DNA from 4 places in the Pseudocitrobacter corydidari genome. Region 1 is predicted to be linked to each of the others. Evidence: predicted binding sites of a transcription regulator. Region 1 holds the regulator's gene; each other region holds the start of a gene.
What was found. Region 1 encodes CRP, which controls carbon source genes, mostly activating them, when cyclic AMP is high. Its sites were predicted from a motif close to ATGTGANNNNNNTCACAT; they were not measured.
Positions count from the first base shown of each region.

Region 2: the regulator CRP is predicted to act here: its motif matches at 1,449-1,466, upstream of garD (galactarate dehydratase).
Region 3: the regulator CRP is predicted to act here: its motif matches at 3,922-3,939, upstream of epd (erythrose-4-phosphate dehydrogenase).
Region 4: the regulator CRP is predicted to act here: its motif matches at 3,485-3,502, upstream of msrB (peptide-methionine (R)-S-oxide reductase MsrB).

Region 1 covers NZ_CP087880.1:4,272,661-4,278,266, reverse strand. The annotation lists gene mdcA (malonate decarboxylase subunit alpha) at 1-236, opposite strand, end outside; gene G163CM_RS19805 (hydrolase) at 486-1,508, shown strand; gene G163CM_RS19800 (YheU family protein) at 1,505-1,723, shown strand; gene G163CM_RS19795 (phosphoribulokinase) at 1,750-2,619, shown strand; gene G163CM_RS19790 (OsmC family protein) at 2,701-3,105, opposite strand; gene crp (cAMP-activated global transcriptional regulator CRP) at 3,406-4,038, shown strand; gene G163CM_RS19780 (YccS/YhfK family putative transporter) at 4,087-5,606, shown strand, end outside.
Region 2 covers NZ_CP087880.1:4,481,730-4,487,335, forward strand. The annotation lists gene garD (galactarate dehydratase) at 1-1,325, opposite strand, end outside; gene garP (galactarate/glucarate/glycerate transporter GarP) at 1,741-3,072, shown strand; gene garL (2-dehydro-3-deoxyglucarate aldolase) at 3,101-3,871, shown strand; gene garR (2-hydroxy-3-oxopropionate reductase) at 3,902-4,792, shown strand; gene garK (glycerate 2-kinase) at 4,889-5,606, shown strand, end outside.
Region 3 covers NZ_CP087880.1:4,720,349-4,725,954, forward strand. The annotation lists gene G163CM_RS22065 (CehA/McbA family metallohydrolase) at 1-1,039, opposite strand, end outside; gene G163CM_RS22070 (PTS transporter subunit EIIC) at 1,039-2,670, opposite strand; gene epd (erythrose-4-phosphate dehydrogenase) at 4,132-5,151, shown strand; gene pgk (phosphoglycerate kinase) at 5,200-5,606, shown strand, end outside.
Region 4 covers NZ_CP087880.1:1,685,866-1,691,471, forward strand. The annotation lists gene ssuD (FMNH2-dependent alkanesulfonate monooxygenase) at 1-430, opposite strand, end outside; gene G163CM_RS07815 (sigma-54-dependent Fis family transcriptional regulator) at 705-2,627, shown strand; gene G163CM_RS07820 (YeaC family protein) at 2,634-2,912, opposite strand; gene msrB (peptide-methionine (R)-S-oxide reductase MsrB) at 2,956-3,369, opposite strand; gene gapA (glyceraldehyde-3-phosphate dehydrogenase) at 3,709-4,704, shown strand; gene G163CM_RS07835 (D-hexose-6-phosphate mutarotase) at 4,778-5,606, shown strand, end outside.

The sequences.
Region 1 (5,606 bases):
AGGTCGTGAACAATCTGCGGGTTCACTTCAGCAAGGGAACGAGACAGGAAATCTGCCTGTTTTTGGTTATTCCCTTCTAATACCACTCTGTCGCCCGGGGCGATCAGTTTTTCCAGCATTGCGACAAGGTCTGCCGTCGGTAGCACCTTGCCCTGCACCGGTACAGACGCCAGGCGGCGCTGTTTCTCAGTGCGTCGCGTGTTCCATACCCGTGCGGGTGTTTGCCCAGATAACATTATTAACCTCCTGATTCAGCGAATCATTTTGATTTGCTTAACACTGAGAAGAGTCTGAACCCTGGTGAGAAAGTCATCAATTAAGCTTAGGAAGGAATCATTAGCTTGAGAGTAATAATCACATTAAAATTTTGTGACGCAGGTCAACTCAAAAAGGAGTAAAAGAGGCTACCACCGCCCATTTTCTTAAACACAATCAAAAAGTGACGGTATAGTAGTCAGCAGATTAAAAGAGAACATCGCAACGTTATGGCCCAAATTACTCCCGCAGAGTTTGCTGTCCCGCAGGACGACTCCTCCACGTTTCGCCCAATGCCCGGCGTCAGCAACCCGCATCTGCAAACTATGCTGCCGAGGCTTATCCGCCGTCGGCTACACTTTACGCCGCACTGGCAGCGCCTCGATTTACCGGACGGCGACTTTCTGGATATCGCCTGGAGCGAAGACCCAATGCAGGCGAGGCACAAGCCGCGTCTGGTCGTATTCCACGGCCTGGAAGGCAGCCTGCACAGCCCCTATGCACACGGTCTGATTCAGGCGGCGAAGGAACGCGGCTGGCTCGGCGTGGTGATGCACTTTCGCGGCTGTAGCGGCGAACCGAATCGCCTTAACCGTATTTATCATTCCGGTGAAACAGAAGACGGCACCTGGTTTTTAAACTGGCTGAAGCAGGAACTGGGCGATGCGCCTACTGCGGCGGTCGGTTATTCGCTCGGCGGCAACATGCTCGCCTGCCTGCTGGCGAAAGAAGGCCCCACGGTTCCGCTGGATGCTGCGGTGATTGTCTCCGCGCCATTCGTGCTGGAAGCCTGTAGCTATCATATGGAAAAGGGCTTTTCGCGGGTGTACCAGCGCTATTTGCTGAACCTGTTAAAAGGCAACGCCTCGCGCAAACTGGCGGCCTATCCCGGCACGCTGCCGGTCGATTTACGCCAGCTGAAGCGCGTGCGCAAAATCCGTGAATTTGATGACCTGATTACCGCCAAAATTCACGGTTTCGCCGACGCTATCGACTATTATCGTCAATGTAGCGCCATGCCGTTGCTCAATCAGATAGCCATTCCGACGCTGATTATTCATGCGAAGGACGATCCGTTTATGGATCACCACGTTATCCCCGACGCCGACTCGCTTCCCGCCTGCGTCGAATATCAGTTAACGGAACATGGCGGCCACGTCGGCTTTATCGGCGGCACCTTCCGCCGCCCGAAAATGTGGCTGGAACAACGTATTCCCGACTGGCTGATGCCGTGGCTTGGAGGTGAAAAATGATCATTCCGTGGCAAGACATCGACGCTGAAACGCTCGATAACCTGATTGAAAGCTTTGTGTTGCGTGAAGGCACCGATTATGGTGAATATGAACGTTCACTTGCGCAAAAGGTCGCCGACGTAAAACAGCAACTACAACGCGGCGAAGCGGTACTGGTGTGGTCGGAACTTCATGAAACCGTCAACATCATGCCCCGCAGCCAGTTTCGCGGTTAATCTTACCGACTCGGGAGTTGTTCGCTATGTCTGCCAAACATCCGGTTATCGCCGTCACGGGTTCCAGCGGGGCGGGAACCACCACCACCAGCCTCGCGTTCCGCAAGATTTTCGCCCAGCTCAAACTTCGCGCCGCGGAAGTGGAAGGCGACAGCTTTCATCGCTACACGCGTCCGGAAATGGATTTAGCCATTCGTAAAGCGCGTGATATGGGCCGTCATATCAGCTACTTCGGCCCGGATGCCAACGACTTCAGCCTGCTGGAACAGACGTTCCGCGAGTACGGGCACAGCGGTACCGGACAGTCGCGAAAATATCTGCACACCTACGATGAAGCGGTGCCGTGGAATCAGGTGCCGGGAACCTTTACCCCCTGGCAACCGCTGCCTGAGCCGACCGACGTGCTGTTCTATGAAGGGCTGCACGGCGGCGTGGTCACCCCGCATCATGATGTGGCAAAGCATGTCGATTTACTGGTAGGCGTGGTGCCGATTGTAAACCTGGAGTGGATCCAAAAGATGATCCGCGACACCAGCGAGCGCGGTCACTCCCGCGAGGCGGTGATGGATTCCGTGGTGCGTTCGATGGAAGATTACATCAACTACATCACCCCGCAGTTCTCGCGCACCCATCTTAACTTCCAGCGTGTGCCAACGGTCGATACCTCCGATCCCTTCGCCGCCAAAGGCATTCCGTCGCTGGATGAGAGCTTTGTGGTGATCCACTTCCGCAATCTCGACAATATCGATTTCCCCTGGCTGCTGGCGATGCTGCAAGGCTCGTTTATCTCTCATATGAATACGCTGGTCGTTCCCGGCGGCAAGATGGGGCTGGCGATGGAATTGATCATGACGCCGCTGGTGCAGCGGTTGATGGAAGGGAAGAAGATTGGGTGAAATAGCACCTTACCCGACCTACAAAGCTTTCGTAGGTCGGATAAGGCGTAGCCGCCATCCGACATAAAGGCGACGCGGGCGTTACCCCTCCACCACCTCATAAGAATGGGTAATGTTCACCGCTTTGCCCAGCATCAGCGCCACTGAACAGTACTTCTCAGCGGACAAATCCACCGCCCGGGACACCGCCGCATCTTTCAGTTCTTTGCCGGTCACAATGAAGTGCAGATTGATGTGCGTGAACAGACGTGGCGCTTCTTCGCGGCGTTCAGAGGTCAGCTTAACTTCACAATCGGTCACGTCGTAACGGCCCTTTTGCAGGATTGACACGACGTCAATAGCGCTACAACCGCCCGCAGCCATCAGCACGACTTCCATCGGGCTTGGCGCTTTATCACCTGAGTTGCCATCCATTAGAATCTGGTGCCCGGAAGCCGACTCACCCAGGAAGGTTAACCCTTCAACCCATTTCACACGCGCTTGCATAATAGTCACTCCAGAGTTGCAAATTTATTGTCAGATTACGCGCACATAACAAATCTCGCAACGGAAGTAGACCTGGGTCATGCTGAAGCGAGACACCAGGAGACACACGGCGAAAGCTATGCTAAAACAGTCGGGATGCTACAGAGATACATAAACGTACTGCATGTATGCAGAGGACATCACATACTGGCTGCGACAATTTTTGACGGCCAACTTCCCAGGTAGAGGGAAGGACATTATTTCCACCAGTGGTAGCCTGATTTGCCGCTGGCGATAGCTTATAACAGAGGATAACCGCGCATGGTGCTTGGCAAACCGCAAACAGACCCGACACTCGAATGGTTCTTGTCTCATTGCCACATTCATAAGTACCCATCGAAGAGCACGCTGATTCACCAGGGTGAAAAAGCGGAAACGCTGTACTACATCGTTAAAGGCTCCGTGGCAGTACTCATCAAGGATGAGGAAGGCAAAGAGATGATCCTTTCCTACCTCAACCAGGGCGATTTCATCGGTGAACTGGGCCTGTTTGAAGAAGGCCAGGAACGTAGCGCCTGGGTTCGGGCGAAAACCGCCTGTGAAGTGGCTGAAATCTCCTATAAGAAATTCCGTCAGCTCATCCAGGTTAACCCGGATATCCTGATGCGTCTCTCCTCTCAGATGGCGCGCCGTCTGCAGGTTACCTCTGAGAAAGTGGGCAACCTGGCGTTCCTCGACGTTACCGGTCGTATCGCACAGACGCTGCTGAATCTGGCAAAACAGCCGGATGCCATGACCCACCCGGACGGTATGCAGATCAAAATCACCCGTCAGGAAATCGGTCAGATCGTCGGTTGCTCCCGCGAAACCGTGGGCCGCATTCTGAAGATGCTGGAAGATCAGAACCTGATCTCCGCACACGGTAAAACGATCGTCGTTTACGGCACGCGTTAATCTCGTCTGACGGCGTATTGTTCGCGCAATACGCCGTTTTTGTCTCTTATGTGGCGCAGGCTGATTTACCACCCGGAAGTCAACTATGCACTGCGGCAAACGCTGGTGTTATGTTTGCCGGTCGCCGTCGGCCTGATCCTCGGCCAGCTTCAACACGGCTTACTGTTCTCTTTAGTGCCTGCCTGCTGCAACATCGCCGGGCTGGATACTCCCCATAAACGCTTCTTCAAACGCCTGATTATCGGTGGGTCTCTGTTCGCCGGTTGCAGCCTGATTGTGCAACTGTTGCTGGCCGATGATATCCCGCTGCCGTTTATTCTTACCGGTCTGGCGATGGTGCTGGGCGTTACCGCCGAAATCAGCGCGCTGCACGGGCGATTGCTTCCGGCCTCGCTGATTGCCGCCATTTTTACCCTGAGCCTGGCGGGCAATATGCCCATCTGGGAACCGCTGCTTATCTACGCGCTCGGCACGCTATGGTACGGGCTGTTTAACTGGTTCTGGTTCTGGCTATGGCGCGAACAGCCGCTGCGCGAGTCGTTGAGCCTGCTTTACCGCCAACTGGCGGAGTACTGCGAAGCCAAATATAGCCTGCTGACGCAACATACCGACCCCAATACCGCCCTGCCGCCGTTGCTTAATCGTCAGCAGAAAGTGGTCGACCTGATTTCCCAGTGTTACCAGCAGATGCACATGCTGGCGGCCAATCAGCACAATGATTACAAGCGCCTGCTGCGCGCCTTCCAGATGGGGCTGGATTTACAGGAACACATTTCGGTGAGCCTGCACCAGCCAGAAGAGGTGCAAAAACTGGTCGAGCGCAGCCACGCCGAAGCGGTAATCCGCTGGAACGCGCAAACCGTCGCCGCGCGCCTGCGGGTAATGGCCGATGACATTCTTTATCACCGCTTCCCGACGCGCTTCAATATGGATAAGCAAATTGGCGCGCTGGAGAAAATTGCCCGCCAGCATCCCGATAACCCGGTCGGGCAGTTCTGCGCCTGGCACTTCAGCCGCATCGCCAAAGTCCTGCGCGCGCAGCGTCCGCTTTATCCGCGTAACCTGATGGCCGATAAAGAGCGCCGCCTGCCGCTGTTCCCGGCGCTGAAAAGCTATCTGTCGCTGAAATCGCCCGCCCTGCGTAATGCCGCGCGTTTAAGCGTGATGTTGAGCATCGCCAGCCTGATGGGCGCGGCGCTGCATCTGCCGAAACCCTACTGGATATTAATGACCGTCTTGCTGGTGACGCAAAACGGCTACGGCGCGACGCGTGTGCGTATCTTCCACCGAGCGGCGGGCACGCTGGCGGGGCTGGTTATCGCCGCGGTCACGCTGCACTACCATTTCCCGGAGGGATTCGCGCTGACCGCGATGCTGGTGATCACCCTGATAAGTTATCTGATCATTCGTAAAAGCTACGGCTGGGCGACCGTGGGTTTCACCATTACGGCGGTATATACCCTGCAATTGCTGACGCTCAACGGCGAGCAGTTTATCGTCGCGCGTTTCGCCGATACGATTATCGGCTGCCTGATTGCCTTTGGCGGCATGCTGTGGCTGTGGCCGCA
Region 2 (5,606 bases), 210 kb from region 1:
GTACCGCGCCCGGTTGTGAAGACCTGCACCGTAATACCGGAAGCCACCTGCTGCGTGCCGCAGACGAAATCGCTGGCAGGCGTCGCGGCGTAGATCAGCCCGCGTTTGGTCGGGCGTTGGCCCGGAGAGAGCACTTCAACAATGGCGCTTTTGCCAGATTTGGCAATCGAGCCGAGCGCTTTTTCCACCACGTTTGCCAGCCCACCTTTTTTGTTGCCGGGGGACGGGTTGGCGCTGCGGTCGGTTTTACCCATATCGAGATAGTTATCGTACCAGGCCATCTCTTCCAGCAGGCGTTTACCTACCTCTTCGTTAATGGCGCGCGGCGTCAGCAGGTGGATAGCATCACGTACTTCCGTCACCTCTGAGAACATCACGGTTGCGCCGCAGCGTACCAGTAGGTCAGACGCGTAGCCCACCGCCGGGTTCGCCGTCACGCCGGAAAACGCATCGCTGCCGCCGCACTGCATCCCAACGACCAGTTCAGAGGCCGGGCAGGTCTCGCGCTGGCGTTCGTTCAATTTTTTCAGGTGGCGTTCGGCGACCTGCAAAATATCATCAACCATCGATTTAAAGCCGACGTGTTGTTCGTCCTGCAAACGCACAATGCTGGCGTTGTCGGCCGGAATGGCATTCACATCCGGTGTGCCTTCCAGCAGGCGTTCCGGCTGGAGTTTTTCACAGCCGAGGCCAATCACCATTACCTCGCCGCCAAAGTTCGGGTTCAGAGCGATGTTGTGAATGGTGCGGATAGGCACGATGGCGGCAGGTGCGTTAATCGCCACGCCGCAGCCGTAGAGATGGTTCAGGCCGACGACACCATCAACGTTAGGATATTTTGGCAGCAGGTCACGTTCGATGATTTTGACGACATAATCCACAACCCCCGCCACGCAGTGCACGCTGGTGGAGATCCCCAGCAGATTTTTCGTCCCCACGCTGCCATCGGCGTTGCGATAACCCTCAAAGGTGTAACCCTCAAGCGCAGGCAGCGGCTCCGGCACTTTGGTGGCAAGCGGCAGCGTATTCAGCGGCGGCGCTTCCGGCAGCGACACGGTGGATTCGTCAATCCAGCTGCCTTTGGCGATATCGCGCACCGCATAGCCAATGACTTCGCCATAGCGAATGATTTCGCCATTAACGGGAATGTCCACCAATGCCACCTTATGGCCTTGTGGAATATGTTCAATTAACTCCAGCCCATCAGGAAAACGTGTTCCTGCTTTTAAGCCATTATCATTAACAATAATCGCCACGTTATCCGTATCGTGCACTTTTATATAAAATGCTTTCGGCGCGTCTTGGCGAATTTCGATGTTAGCCATTGTCCAGTATTCTCCAGCCAGGTGGTAAACCTAAAAATTACAATAAAGGGTATCGCTTTCTGACGAAGCAAAATTATTACATCGCGTGATGGCATAAAGAATGTCAGGAGTTCAGCGGTAAAAATGTGACGCAGATCACCACTTAATCGCCTGTCAGGCCAGCTGTGGCGGGTATTACGTAAATCTGTGCATCAGCGCCCAATGTTGTGGGCATATGCTCAATAGTATGCGAGATTAAAATATTCAAATTGTGTAATTGCACAGTGTGCAGGCCAGCAATGCTGATTATACTGAATCACGATTTCATTGTGTCTGGTTAGCTATCTGATATTCCTGCTGTCGATAAATAATCAGTGAAATATGCCTTAGTACAAAATAAATAATATAAGGCATCCTGTGCCCGAGGATAAATAAAATGATGCTGGATACTGCTGTCGAATCGAAAAAGGGTGTGCCAACCCGATATTTAATCTTATTAATCATCTTTATTGTTACCGCCGTTAACTACGCGGACCGCGCCACGTTATCAATTGCCGGTACGGAAGTGGCCAAAGAGCTGCAATTGAGTGCGGTGTCGATGGGCTATATCTTCTCGGCGTTTGGCTGGGCTTACCTGCTGATGCAGATACCCGGCGGCTGGCTGCTCGATAAATTCGGCTCGAAGAAGGTTTACTCTTACAGTCTCTTCTTCTGGTCACTGTTTACCTTCCTGCAGGGCTTTGTGGACATGTTCCCGCTTGCCTGGGCAGGTATCTCCATGTTCTTTATGCGTTTTATGCTTGGCTTTTCGGAAGCGCCATCCTTCCCGGCCAACGCGCGTATTGTTGCGGCCTGGTTCCCGACTAAAGAGCGTGGCACCGCGTCCGCTATCTTTAACTCGGCGCAGTACTTCTCACTGGCGCTCTTCTCACCGCTGCTGGGGTGGCTGACCTTCGCCTGGGGCTGGGAACACGTCTTTACCGTGATGGGCGTGATTGGTTTTGTGCTGACGGGGCTGTGGATCAAGCTGATTCATAACCCGACCGACCACCCTCGCATGTCGGCGGAAGAGCTGAAGTTTATCTCTGATAACGGCGCCGTGGTCGATATGGATCACAAAAAGCCCGGCAGCACGACACAGGGGCCAAAACTCCACTACATCAAGCAGTTATTGACCAACCGCATGATGCTGGGCGTGTTCTTCGGGCAATACTTTATCAATACCATCACCTGGTTCTTCCTCACCTGGTTCCCGATCTATCTGGTGCAGGAAAAAGGGATGTCGATTCTGAAAGTGGGGCTGGTGGCGTCGATTCCGGCACTCTGCGGGTTCGCCGGTGGCGTACTGGGCGGTGTGTTCTCGGATTACCTGATTAAACGTGGCTCCACCATTACTCTGGCGCGTAAGTTACCGATTGTGCTCGGCATGCTGTTGGCTTCGACCATTATTCTGTGTAACTACACCAACAATACGGCGCTGGTGGTGACTTTGATGGCACTGGCCTTCTTCGGTAAAGGGTTTGGCGCGCTGGGCTGGCCGGTTATTTCCGATACCGCGCCGAAAGAAATTGTAGGCCTGTGCGGCGGGGTATTTAACGTGTTTGGCAACGTAGCCTCTATCGTGACTCCGCTGGTGATTGGCTATCTGGTTAGTGAACTGCACTCCTTCAACGCCGCGCTGGTCTTCGTCGGCTGTTCGGCACTGATGGCGATGTTCTGCTACCTGTTTGTCGTCGGCGACATCAAGCGTATGGAATTGCAGAAATAATTAACGGTTAAGAGACAAGGTATAAGCGATGAATAACGATATCTTCCCGAATAAATTCAAGGCCGCGCTGGCCGCCAAACAGATTCAAATTGGCTGCTGGTCAGCGCTGGCAAGCCCAATCAGCACCGAAGTGCTGGGCCTGGCCGGGTTCGACTGGCTGGTGCTGGACGGTGAACATGCGCCAAACGATATCTCTACCTTTATTCCACAGTTGATGGCGCTGAAGGGGAGCAGCAGCGCACCGGTGGTGCGTGTGCCGACTAACGAGCCGGTGATTATTAAGCGTCTGCTGGATATCGGTTTTTACAACTTCCTCATCCCGTTCGTGGAAACCGAAGAAGAAGCGGTGCAGGCCGTGGCATCGACGCGTTATCCGCCAGAAGGCATTCGCGGCGTCTCCGTTTCTCATCGCGCCAATATGTTTGGCACGGTGCCGGACTACTTCGCGCAGTCGAACAAGAACATCACCATCCTGGTACAAATCGAAAGCCAGCAGGGCGTCGATAACGTTGATGCTATCGCGGCGACCGAAGGCGTGGACGGCATCTTCGTCGGCCCAAGCGACCTGGCTGCGGCACTGGGCCATCTTGGCAACGCATCGCACCCGGATGTACAGAAAGCCATCCAGCACATTTTTGCGCGTGCAAAAGCACACGGCAAACCGAGCGGCATTCTGGCCCCGGTGGAAGCGGACGCGCGTCGTTATCTTGACTGGGGGGCGACCTTTGTCGCCGTCGGCAGCGACCTCGGCGTTTTCCGTTCTGCAACGCAGAAACTGGCTGATTCCTTTAAAAAATAACCACCACTGCAACAAGAGAGAGACACAATTATGACGATGAAAGTTGGTTTTATTGGCCTGGGGATCATGGGTAAACCAATGAGTAAAAACCTCATTAAAGCCGGTTACTCGCTGGTGGTTTCCGACCGTAACCCGGAAGTGATTGCCGAACTGATCGCCTTAGGCGCAGAAACCGCGACTACCGCCAAAGCCATTGCCGAGCAGTGCGATGTGATTATCACCATGCTGCCAAACTCCCCGCATGTGAAAGAGGTTGCGCTGGGTGAGGGCGGAATTATCGAAGGCGCGAAGCCTGGCACGGTTCTTATCGACATGAGTTCCATTGCACCGCTGGCGAGCCGCGAAATCAGCGACGCGCTGAAAGCAAAAGGCGTGGATATGCTGGATGCGCCGGTGAGCGGTGGTGAACCGAAAGCCATCGACGGCACGCTCTCCGTCATGGTTGGCGGTGAGAAAGCCATCTTCGACAAATACTACGACCTGATGAAAGCGATGGCAGGATCCGTGGTGCATACCGGCGAAATCGGCGCGGGTAACGTCACCAAGCTGGCAAACCAGGTGATCGTTGCGCTGAACATCGCGGCGATGTCCGAAGCGCTGACGCTGGCAACCAAAGCGGGCGTTAACCCGGATCTGGTGTTCCAGGCGATTCGCGGTGGTCTGGCGGGCAGCACCGTACTGGAAGCCAAAGCGCCAATGGTCATGGACAGAAACTTCAAACCCGGTTTCCGTATCGACCTGCATATCAAAGATCTGGCGAATGCGCTGGACACCTCTCACGGCGTAGGCGCACAGCTGCCGCTTACCGCTGCGGTCATGGAAATGATGCAGGCGCTGCGTGCCGATGGCCTGGGAACGGCGGACCATAGCGCCCTGGCGTGCTACTACGAAAAACTGGCGAAGGTGGAAGTCACTCGCTAAGGACGTTGTGCCCGGTGGCGCTGAGCTTACCGGGCCTACATTGTAGGCCGGATAAGTGAAACGCCATCCGGCGTTGTGCAGCAACAGGCTATCACTATGAAAATCGTAATCGCCCCAGACTCTTACAAAGAAAGCCTTTCTGCCTCCGAGGTAGCTCAGGCGATAGAAAAAGGATTTCGGGAAATCTTTCCTGATGCGCAGTATGTTTCTGTTCCGGTTGCTGACGGCGGCGAAGGAACGGTTGAAGCGATGATTGCTGCCACGCAAGGCTCTGAACATCATGCGTGGGTCACCGGGCCTTTGGGCGAAAAGGTGAATGCCAGCTGGGGAATGTCTGGCGACGGAAAAACCGCGTTTATCGAAATGGCGGCGGCCAGCGGGCTGGCGTTGGTTCCTCCGGAAAAGCGCAATCCACTGGTGACGACCTCTCGCGGTACCGGTGAGCTCATCCTGCAAGCGCTGGAAAGCGGCGCAACGAATATTATTATCGGCATTGGCGGTAGCGCCACCAATGACGGTGGTGCAGGCATGGTCCAGGCGCTGGGCGCGAAACTTCAGGATGCTAACGGCACTGAGATTGGTTTTGGCGGTGGCAGCCTGGATAGCCTGAATACCATTGATATCTCGGGCCTCGATCCCCGCATTCAGCATTGCACTATTCGCGTCGCCTGCGACGTCACCAATCCGTTGATCGGCGAAAACGGCGCATCCCGCATCTTTGGCCCGCAGAAAGGGGCTAACGAGGCGATGATCCGCGAACTCGATAACAATCTGTCGCACTACGCCGATGTGATTAAGACATCGCTGCGCGTAG
Region 3 (5,606 bases), 450 kb from region 1:
GGGTATCGAGATTGACCTGAAGCAGGGCGCTGTCAGCGGTGTCGCCGATACCTGCAGTGCCCATGACAAAACGGTTTAGCCGGGTTTCACTGTCGCTTTGCAGGTAACTTTGCCCACGTTCAAGGCCACGCAAGATATCCTCGCGCTCGGCGCTTTGCGCCCGTACGCTGATGCGCGGCAGGATCTGACCTTTCTCTTTATGGAAATCGCTGCCTGCGGTGACCGGCATCCTGATGCCGTCGTACAGCAGCTGTAACCAGTACTGGAAGGTCATCTCATTGCCCGTGGCATCCCACGGGCCATTCCACAGTTCCAGCCAATCGTGGCCGCGAAACGGCAGCATCCAGGGGCAGTAGTGGCAGAAAGGGTGATTGATGCCAATACGTGCGCCGTTGCGGCGAGCCTCATCCATTTTGGCCGTAATATCCTGTTCGCTAAAATGCGGAAGGAAGCGTTCAACGGGCTGCGTCAGACCAAGAAAATTCACGTGCCCGCGATCGGTGGTTAGTTCCATACCGGGAATCAGCGTCAGCGGCGCGTTCATCCCGGCAATCACCCGGTTCTGCGTGGTGGTGTTGTGATCGGTCAGGCACAGGAAATCGAAGTTCAGCCCCATTGCGCGCTCAATTAGCGCCTCTACGGAAAGCTTGCCATCGCTGTGTTCCGAGTGAATATGCGTATCGCCCGTCAGCCAGCGGGGCGTTTTGCGCTGGAAGGTAATGTCGATATCGATGCGGCATTCGCCACGAATTTTGTACAGACCGAGCAGAACTGACCAGGTTCCCGTAGTGATGGGCGTGTGGAGATAGCCCGGCGTGGCGAAAGATTCGCTGATAATCAGCTCTTTTCGTGCGCCGCCGCTCCAGCCAATGATCTCCTCGCCGCGCGCGAGGCCCAAATCCACCACATTACCTTCGCTAAAACGGTAGCTGATAATCAGCCGCTCAACCTCGTCGTTCACTTCAAAGGTGACGGGCCTGAGCTGTTTCTCGTCATAGGGATGAACCACAACGGATTGGTGCAGGGTAGTGGATTCCATTACGCTTCCCCCAGCAGTTCTTTGCAGTCGCCCGCGATCATGACCACTTCCGCGCCATAAATGACTTGCAGGCCTTTCTCACTGACGTGGACGACGCCTTTCGCGCGCAGGCTTTTTTTCCAGACGTCATCGCTGGCGACGCGAGCCGGGTCAATGACCTCGACGCGTAGTCGGGAAATACAGTTATCGAACTGCGAAATATTTTGTGGGCCACCCAGGGCATCAATAATCTGCTGGGCAAAAAGGCTGCTTTGCGCCGTGCTGGCGTTTGTTTTGTCTTTAAAATCTTGCTTACTGAACAGCCTGACGTCTTCGTCTGCGGCGGAGCCCTCTTCGCGGCCTGGGGTCATCACGTTGAAGCGCGTAATCAGATAGCGGAATAAAAAATAATAAACGGCGAAGAAGAGCGGGGTCAGCCACAGGTAGCCCCACATATCGAGTTTATCCGGCTGGAGCAGAACGGGAAGAATGTCCTTCAGGCAACCGCCATACACGGAAATGTTCGCCATTTCTGACAAAACAAAAATCAGGCCGGTCAGCGGTACGTGCACAAAGTAGAACAGCCACGGCGCGACGAACAAAAAGGTGTATTCAATGGGCTCGGTGATGCCAAACAGCATCATGGTTGCGACGACGGGGAGCAGTAAGCCGGCGACCACTTTTTTATGACTTGAGCGTGAACAGTGGTACATCGCCAGTGCGGCACCCGGCAACGCACCGAAGTGAATCACCACGCGGCCAGACTGGAAACCGCGTACCAGTAGCTCGTGCGAGGACTCACATCCCAGCTGCGCCATATAAATATTGGTGGTGCCACTGACCAGGTTGCCGCAAATCTCCATCGTCCCGCCGAGTTCGGTCAGGCGGATAGGCGTGGTGATGAGGTGGTGCAGCCCGACGGGCAGAAGCGATTTATCGGCAATGGCCCAGATAAAGGTGCCGAACAGACCGGAATCGCCGATCATTTTACTGAACTGTGCCAGCATCCAGCCGATGGGCGGCCAGATAAAATAGAGCGCCACGCCCATCAACGCTCCAACAACCAGCGTAACGATGGGTACCGTTCGCGTACCGGCAAAGAATGAAAGCACCAGCGGAAGCTTCACGTTGTATAAACGATTATGCAGCCAGGCGGTGGTCAGGCCAACCGCCATCCCACCGAAAACGCTCATGCGATAGGTGAACATACCCAGTTCGGTGGTATAGATAGAGGCCTTCTGCACGGCGGAGACGGGGTCCATGTGCTGCTGAGTGATAAACCAGTCTGCGGTGGTGGTTTGCGCGCTGATGCCCTGGGAATCCAGCAGCGTGTTGAGGATGTAATGCATCGCCATAAAGCATACCGCGCCGGAAAACGCGGCCCAGGCTTTCTCTTTCTTTGCCAACCCGAAAGCGACGCCGATGGAGAAGAAGAGCGGAAGATTGCGAAAGACCACATCGCCGGTGGCTTTCATGACGCTAAAGGCGATGTATCCAGGCGAACCTTTGCTGATAAGCGAGGAGAGATGCAACGCTGCAAGGGTTTCTGTATTCGTGAAGGCACTCCCAAAGCCCATAAACATGGAGCCGATGGTGATAATTGATATGGGGACCAGCATGGCCTGGCCAATCATTTGCATCTGCTGCTTCATAAATTATCCTTGTGAATAGTTCGTCCGACGATAACTCGGATGAATTCCTCTATTTTTATTCACGGCCTTCAGAGGTTTTATATTTATTTTATAAATGTAATTAGCGTGGTTTTTATTGATGTCGCTAATAATTATTAGTTATCATGCGGGCCGCATGGCTGCTGTGTTTATTTAAAACCGAATGAGGAGTTTATCATCGTAAAAACGGGATTGTGTGACAGACACGACGATAAATAAATATTGAAGGTATCTATGAATAGTGCGAATTTATTTCTTTCAAAGAAAAGCCCCGCCGAAGCGGGGCTAGTCAGGTACAACGTTAGCCAGTTTCAAATTAAGAGTAACGGTACGGAACCCCTCCATCGCTTAGCGTATAAATAACGCGATGAATCGGCGAGGGGTGTAAATCATCATGTATCATTGACGATACTGTTATATGAATTACAACCATCAGTACGGCGAATTTCAGAATATCCATACCGCAAATCCTGCTTGAAGCGGCAAGCGTCAGCGGCTATCCTAGAACTGTTTGGAGTCATGGATCACCCCCGTAGTTTGCCTGTTTTTATACCGCAACGACGGGGGTTTTCTTTTTTCAGTGCAAGGAGCCGCACGGAAAAAGTTCCCCCGCGCCGTTGCACCTGTCGATGAACATTCACCAACACACAAATTTTACTCGCGTTGGTTATTTGTCGCTTTTATTTAGAATGTCTGAATTCGGATATTATTAGAAATAAGAGATATTTTAGAAAAGCCCCGCTGGAGCGGGGCTAATCAAGGGGCAACGTTAGCCAGTTTCAAATTACGAACAGCGGTGTGGCATTCCTCCTTCGCTCTGCGTATACATAACGCGATTAACCAAAGAGGGTTGTAAATCGTGATGTATCATTGACGATACAATTAAATGAAGTACAACCATCAGTACGGCGAATTTCAATATATCCATACCGCACATCCTGCTTGAAGCGGCAAGCGTCAGCGGCTATCCTAGACCTGTTGAGAGTCATGGATCACCCCCGTAGTTTGCCTGTTTTTATACCGCAACGACGGGGGTTTTCTTTTTCCAGTGCAAGGAGCCGCACGGAAAAAGTCCCCGCGCCGTTGCACCTGCCGATGACTTACGCATCGACGAGCAAATTTTACCCTTCATTTCGCCTAATCACTCATTCAGAGATAGTCTGATTCCGTACTCGGTCTTTATTCCATCGCCCGACTCCTTCTGGCATAACGCTGCAAATTATTCCTGTAGAAATGTGATGTATGTCAGATTCCTGGTGCGTTTGTCTGGACAATCATTCCTTTTATTCCGGCTTTCGCTTATTCTGGCTGAAGCGTTTCAGTTGATGAAGTGTTCGACATTTGACCAATCAGTCACTGTTTGTGGCAGGTAAGGTTTCCCGGAATGAATTGCTGCATTACTCTGTCAGCCACATTGCTTTGGGATGACCTTGCAGGAGACCTATGACCGTACGCGTAGCGATTAATGGCTTCGGTCGCATTGGGCGTAACGTGGTTCGTGCTTTGTATGAATCCGGACGCCGTGCGGAAATCACCGTGGTGGCAATCAATGAACTGGCGGATGCTGCGGGCATCGCACACTTATTGAAATATGACACCAGCCATGGCCGTTTTGCCTGGGACGTTCGCCAGGAACGGGAACAGTTGTTTGTTGGCGACGACAGCATTCGTCTTCTGCACGAGCGCGAGATTAACGCGCTGCCCTGGCGCGAACTGTCGGTTGATGTGGTGCTCGATTGTACCGGCGTGTTCGGTAGTCGCGCTGACGGCGAAGCACATATCGCCGCAGGCGCGAAGAAGGTGCTCTTTTCACATCCCGGTAGCAACGACCTCGACGCAACGGTGGTTTATGGTGTAAACCATGACGCGTTACGTCCTGAACATCGTATTGTCTCCAATGCCTCCTGTACCACGAATTGCATAATCCCCATCATAAAATTGTTGGATGATGCCTGGGGCATTGAATCGGGAACGGTGACGACGATTCACTCCGCGATGCACGATCAGCAGGTGATTGACGCGTATCACCCGGACCTGCGCCGCACACGCGCCGCAAGTCAGTCGATCATTCCGGTCGATACGAAGCTTGCTGCAGGGATTACGCGTATTTTCCCGCAGTTTAACGATCGATTCGAAGCGATTGCGGTGCGTGTACCGACCATTAACGTCACGGCAATCGATCTTAGCGTAACGGTAAAAAATCCGGTAAACGCTAATGAAGTCAACCAGTTGCTGCAAAAAGCAGCACGGGATGCATTTCATGGTATAGTTGACTATACGGAATTACCGTTGGTCTCAACAGATTTTAACCACGATCCGCACAGCGCCATTGTTGATGGCACGCAGACGCGAGTGAGTGGCGCGCATCTGATCAAAACACTGGTCTGGTGCGATAACGAATGGGGCTTTGCTAACCGAATGCTCGACACCACGTTAGCGATGGCCGCACAAGGTTTCAGGTAGGACGCGAATGCGTCTGCAAAACTTTATGAATCAACGAGAGGATTCACCATGTCTGTAATTAAGATGACCGATCTGGATCTTGCTGGTAAACGTGTTTTTATCCGTGCGGATCTGAACGTACCAGTTAAAGAAGGGAAAGTAACCAGCGACGCGCGTATCCGTGCTTCCCTGCCGACCATCGAGCTGGCCCTGAAACAAGGCGCGAAAGTGATGGTAACCTCCCACCTGGGTCGTCCGACCGAAGGCGAGTACAACGAAGAATTCTCTCTGCTGCCGGTTGTTAATTACCTGAAAGACAAACTGTCTAACCCGGTACGTCTGGTTAAAGATTACCTGGACGGCGTAGAAGTTGCTGCAGGTGAACTGGTTGTTCTGGAAAACGTTCGCTTCAACAAAGGCGAGAAAAAAGACGACGAAGCACTGTCCAAAAAATACGCTGCGCTGTGCGACGTATT
Region 4 (5,606 bases), 2.4 Mb from region 1:
CATCAAGGAATTCCTGGGTCACTTCATAGCGTTCAGTATGATTCAGGAAAATCCCGTCGCCTTTGTTTTCTACCGGGTCACCGCCGGTCACCACGTTAATCAGCAAACGGCCTTCTGACAGGCGATCCAGCGTTGCCGCCATGCGTGCCGCAAGCGTTGGCGGCTGAAGCCCAGGACGCACCGCCACCAGATAACGCAGATTACGCGTCTGCGGGGCCAGCGCGGCGGCCACCAGCCAGGAGTCTTCACAGCTTTTACCGGTTGGGATCAGCACACCGTAATAGCCCAGGCTATCGGCGGCCACCGCCACCTGTTGCAGATAAGGCAAATCAACCGGACGCCCACCCTGGGTGGTGCCCAGATAGCGACCATCACCGTGGGTTGGCAGGAACCAGAAGACATTCAGGTTATTATCGGATTTCGCTGTCATTATCTCTTTCCTTTATAACTATATTCACTATTTATCGAAGCGTTTCTTCAAGATGGTTATAACTGTATTAGCGAAATCCGTGCCAAAATTTAACAAAAATTAAAATCATTAATATCATGTAGTTAACACATATGGCGCGATCAACCTCTCGTTGCAAATGCGACAAGTAGCGGACACACCCTGCTGCAAATGCAACAAACCGGGCCTTCCCCGCTCTGGTGTATTGCTCCGGTAAAAGATAAGTTCGGCATATGAATTACGCGGAGCCAAACCTATGCTAAACGCCTCTACCCCTGTGCTGATTGACCCGGCCTCCAAAGCCTTTCAAAGCCTGCTTGACCGATTTGCCCCGACCGATGCCACCGTGCTCATCATTGGTGAGACCGGCAGCGGCAAAGAGGTGGTGGCTCGCTACCTTCATCACCATAGCCCGCGTAGCCACGCGCCCTTTCTGGCGGTGAACTGCGGTGCATTGACCGAGTCGCTGGCAGAAGCGGAACTGTTCGGTCATGAGAAAGGCGCATTTACCGGTGCGATGCAGGCGCAGCCCGGCTGGTTTGAGGCCGCTGAAGGCGGCACGCTGCTGCTGGATGAAATTGGCGAGCTGAGCCTGGCGTTGCAGGTCAAACTGCTGCGCGTGTTGCAGGAGCGCGAGATAACCCGAGTGGGCTCGCGCAGACCCATCAAGGTGAACGTGCGGGTGATTGCCGCGACCCATGTCGATCTTGAGCAGGCCATTCGCGAGCGTCGATTCCGGGAAGATCTCTTCTATCGCCTTAATATTGCGGCGGTTAACCTTCCGGCGCTGCGCCAGCGGCGCCAGGATATCCCATTACTTGCAGAGCATTTTTTACAGCTTTACGCCAGACGCTTAGGCAAACCCTCTCGCCGTTTAGCCCCGGATACGCTGGCCGCGATGATGGACTATTCATGGCCTGGCAACGTGCGTGAGCTGGAGAACATGCTGCATACGGCCGTATTGCTCAGCCAGGAGGAAGTCATTACGCCTGCGCAACTGCGCTTTACTTCCGCACCAGCAAGGAACGATGAGCAAGAAGAAGATTCATTGGCGGCGTTTATGCGCGAGCAGTTAACGCTGCACGGCGGGCAACTGTACGATCGGGTGATGAACGCGATGATTCAGACGGCGATGAGCCAAAGCGACAATAATCAGAGCCAGGCCGCCGCACTGCTGGGCATCAGTCGCCACTCGTTGCGCACTCACCTGGCGCATCTCGGAGTAATAAAAAGTCGCCGCAAACCGGGGGCTGTACTGATGAGCGCCTCCTCGCCTGTCCCGCGCGAGCGTGAGCTGCGTATTGGTTATCAACGTTTCGGCAACCTTGGCGTGCTGAAGGCGCGTCAGACGCTGGAGCGCGAATTTGCCGGGCGCGGCGTGAACGTCCTGTGGAGCGAATTCCCCGCCGGCCCGCAAATGTTGCAGGCGCTAAGCAACAACGATATCGATTTTGGCACCACGGGCGAAGCGCCGCCGGTCTTTGCCCAGTCGCGCGAAAACGCGCTGCTTTACGTCGCCTGGGAGCCGCCCGCGCCACGCAGCGTGGCCATGGTGGTGCCGAACGACAGCGACATTCAGCACATTCGTCAGCTGCGCGGTAAACGCATTGCCCTGAATAAAGGTTCCAATGTGCACTGGCTGCTGGTGCAGATTCTGGAAGAGGCGGGTTTACGCCTTGAGGATGTAAAAGTGGTGTACGCACCGCCCAAATATCCGTTAACGCCCAGCGACTATCTGGCCGCCGACGCGTGGATGATGTGGGACCCGGTACTCAGTGATGCAGAGAAAAGCGGTCAACTGCGGATTGTCGCCACCGGCGAGGGGCGTGTGAACAACCATCAGTTTTATATCGCTCGCCGTCAGTACGCGCAGTATAACGATGACATTATTGCGCATGTCGTTGATGCGCTCGGCAGAACCGGGAAGTTTATCGACAGACAGCGTCATGACGCGGCGCAGTTGCTTTCCAGCGAACTGGGGCTGGATATCGCCTCGCTGGAGTGTGCGCTGGCCCGTCGCAGCCATCAAACCCGCGAAATGGATTTAAAAGTGATTCGCGCCCAGCAAACCATCGCCGATCGCTTCTACGCGCTGGGCCTGCTGAGCAAACCCGTGGCGGTGCGCGACGCCATCTGGTGCGCGAAAGTGGAACAGGCCGAACCGTGGATTGCGGCCTGATAAGACTCAGTGCTGCTTAAAGGTGGCGATGGGCTTCGGTGAAATGCCGAAGTCCTCTTTCAGCTGCTGCTTACTTTTCATCACCATCTGCCCGTTGGTGTCGATGGTCATATGCTGGGCGTCGCTGTTGTAGCGCGCCTGCCAGAGCATCACCAGTTGCAGGCAGTTCTCTTTTTGCTCTGCGGTCAGGGCCACACCATCCGGCCATTTCCCCAGCTCCACCGCCGTCATCAAACGCTGATAAACGTCCGGTGTCATATTGTCGATAATTTGCTCAATACTCATGTCCGACTCCGACTGTTAAGGAATAATTTGCTGAATCGTTTTTTCAACCTTTAGTTGACTCACCTTTCTCGCCATCCGTGAAGCTCAGTGACGCCGAATTGACGCAAAAACGTTCACCTGTCGGCTGAGGCCCATCGGGGAAGACATGGCCCAGGTGTGCATCGCAATTTCCGCAACGGATTTCAGTACGTTGCATACCGTGGGAGTAATCGTTGAGATAGCGGATCGCGGTATCGCTTACGGGCTCATAAAAACTTGGCCAGCCACATCCGGAATCGTACTTACTTTCGGAGTGGAAAAGTGGCGCATCGCACACTAAACAATGGTAAATCCCGTCACGCTTATTATGCAGCAAACGTCCGGTGAATGGCGGCTCGGTGCCGTGATTCTGCGTGACGTAGAACTGCATTTCGCTTAAATTTTTTTTGAGTTCTTCGGGGGTAGGTTTGTTCGCCATTTTGCTCACATCTCGCTATGGAAAGTACATCTCAACTCCGATTCTAACAAAACATTAACAATGGCGTATCGACTTTTGTTCTAAACTTATCCGATGCGAAAAGACGGCCGATTTATTGTGATGTATTTCACATTTTTATCTGCTGTAACCTTTAAAATTCGCCGCGCTGACCCCATGTGGTTACAAGCTCAAAGGGAGAGTGAGGTAAATCAATCGAGCAAAGGTTGTGCTAAGAGTTGATTTGTCGCAATGATTGACACGATTCCGCTTGACGCTGCGTAAGGTTTTTGTAATTTTACAGGCAACCTTTTATTCACTAACAAATAGCTGGTGGAATATATGACTATCAAAGTAGGTATCAACGGTTTTGGCCGTATCGGTCGCATTGTTTTCCGTGCTGCTCAGGAACGTTCTGACATCGAGATCGTTGCAATCAACGATCTGTTAGACGCTGACTACATGGCATACATGCTGAAATATGACTCCACTCACGGCCGTTTCAACGGTACCGTTGAAGTGAAAGACGGTCATCTGATCGTTAACGGTAAAAAAATCCGTGTTACCGCTGAGCGTGATCCGGCTAACCTGAAATGGAACGAAGTTGGTGTTGACGTTGTTGCTGAAGCAACTGGCCTGTTCCTGACTGACGAAACCGCTCGCAAACACATCACTGCTGGTGCGAAAAAAGTTGTTCTGACTGGCCCGTCCAAAGACAACACTCCGATGTTTGTTAAAGGCGCTAACTTTGACAAATACGAAGGCCAGGACATCGTTTCTAACGCATCCTGCACCACTAACTGCCTGGCACCGCTGGCAAAAGTTATCAACGACAACTTCGGTATCATCGAAGGTCTGATGACCACTGTTCACGCGACCACCGCTACTCAGAAAACCGTTGATGGCCCGTCTCACAAAGACTGGCGCGGCGGCCGCGGCGCATCCCAGAACATCATCCCGTCCTCTACCGGTGCTGCTAAAGCTGTAGGTAAAGTACTGCCAGAACTGAATGGCAAACTGACTGGTATGGCGTTCCGCGTTCCGACTCCGAACGTATCCGTTGTTGACCTGACCGTTCGTCTGGAAAAAGCTGCTTCTTACGAAGAAATTAAGAAAGCAATCAAAGCTGCTTCCGAAGGCCCGATGAAAGGCGTTCTGGGTTACACCGAAGACGACGTTGTATCTACCGATTTCAACGGCGAAGTTTGCACTTCCGTGTTCGATGCCAAAGCGGGTATCGCACTGAACGACAACTTCGTGAAACTGGTATCCTGGTACGACAACGAAACCGGCTACTCCAACAAAGTTCTGGACCTGATTGCTCACATCTCCAAATAAGTTGAGATGAAACAGTAATCTGAAAGAGCGACTTCGGTCGCTCTTTTTTTTGTTTGAAAAGAAGGATTGCGTAATGATTAATAAAATTTTTGCACTTCCGGTAATCGAACAACTTACCCCTGTGCTCTCCCGTCGTCAGCTTGATGAGCTGGAAATTATCGTTGTTGATCACCCGGCTGTTAAAGCATCCGTTGCGCTTCAGGGTGCACACCTGCTGTCGTGGAAACCAGCAGGAGAAGCGGATGTGCTGTGGCTGAGCAACAATACCCCGTTTAAAAACGGCGTTGCGCTGCGCGGCGGCGTGCCGATTTGCTGGCCTTGGTTCGGCCCGGCGGCTCAACAGGGCCTGCCTTCTCACGGCTTTGCCCGTAATCTGCCGTGGGCGCTGAAGGCGCACAACGAAGATGACAACGGCGTAGTACTGACCTTTGAACTGCAAAGCAGCGAGGCATCTCGCCAGTTCTGGTCGCACGACTTCACCCTGCTCGCCCGTTTCAAACTGGGTAAAACCTGTGAAATTGAACTGGAAGCACATGGTGATTTCGAAACCACCAGCGCGCTGCACACCTACTTCAACGTGGGCGATATCCACGCGGTCAAAGTGAGCGGCCTTGGCGATCGCTTTATCGATAAAGTGAACGATGCCAAAGAAGGCGTGTTGAGCGATGGCGTACAAACCTTCCCGGACCGTACCGACCGCGTTTATCTGAACCCGGAATCATGCAGCGTGATCCACGATGCCGCGTTGAACCGCAGCATTAACGTGATCCACCATCATAACCCGGACGTTGTGGGCTGGAACCCTGGCCCGGCGCTGTCTGTCAGCATGGGCGATATGCCGGACGATGGCTATAAAACCTTCGTGTGTGTAGAAACCGCATGCGCCAGCAAAACGCAAAAAG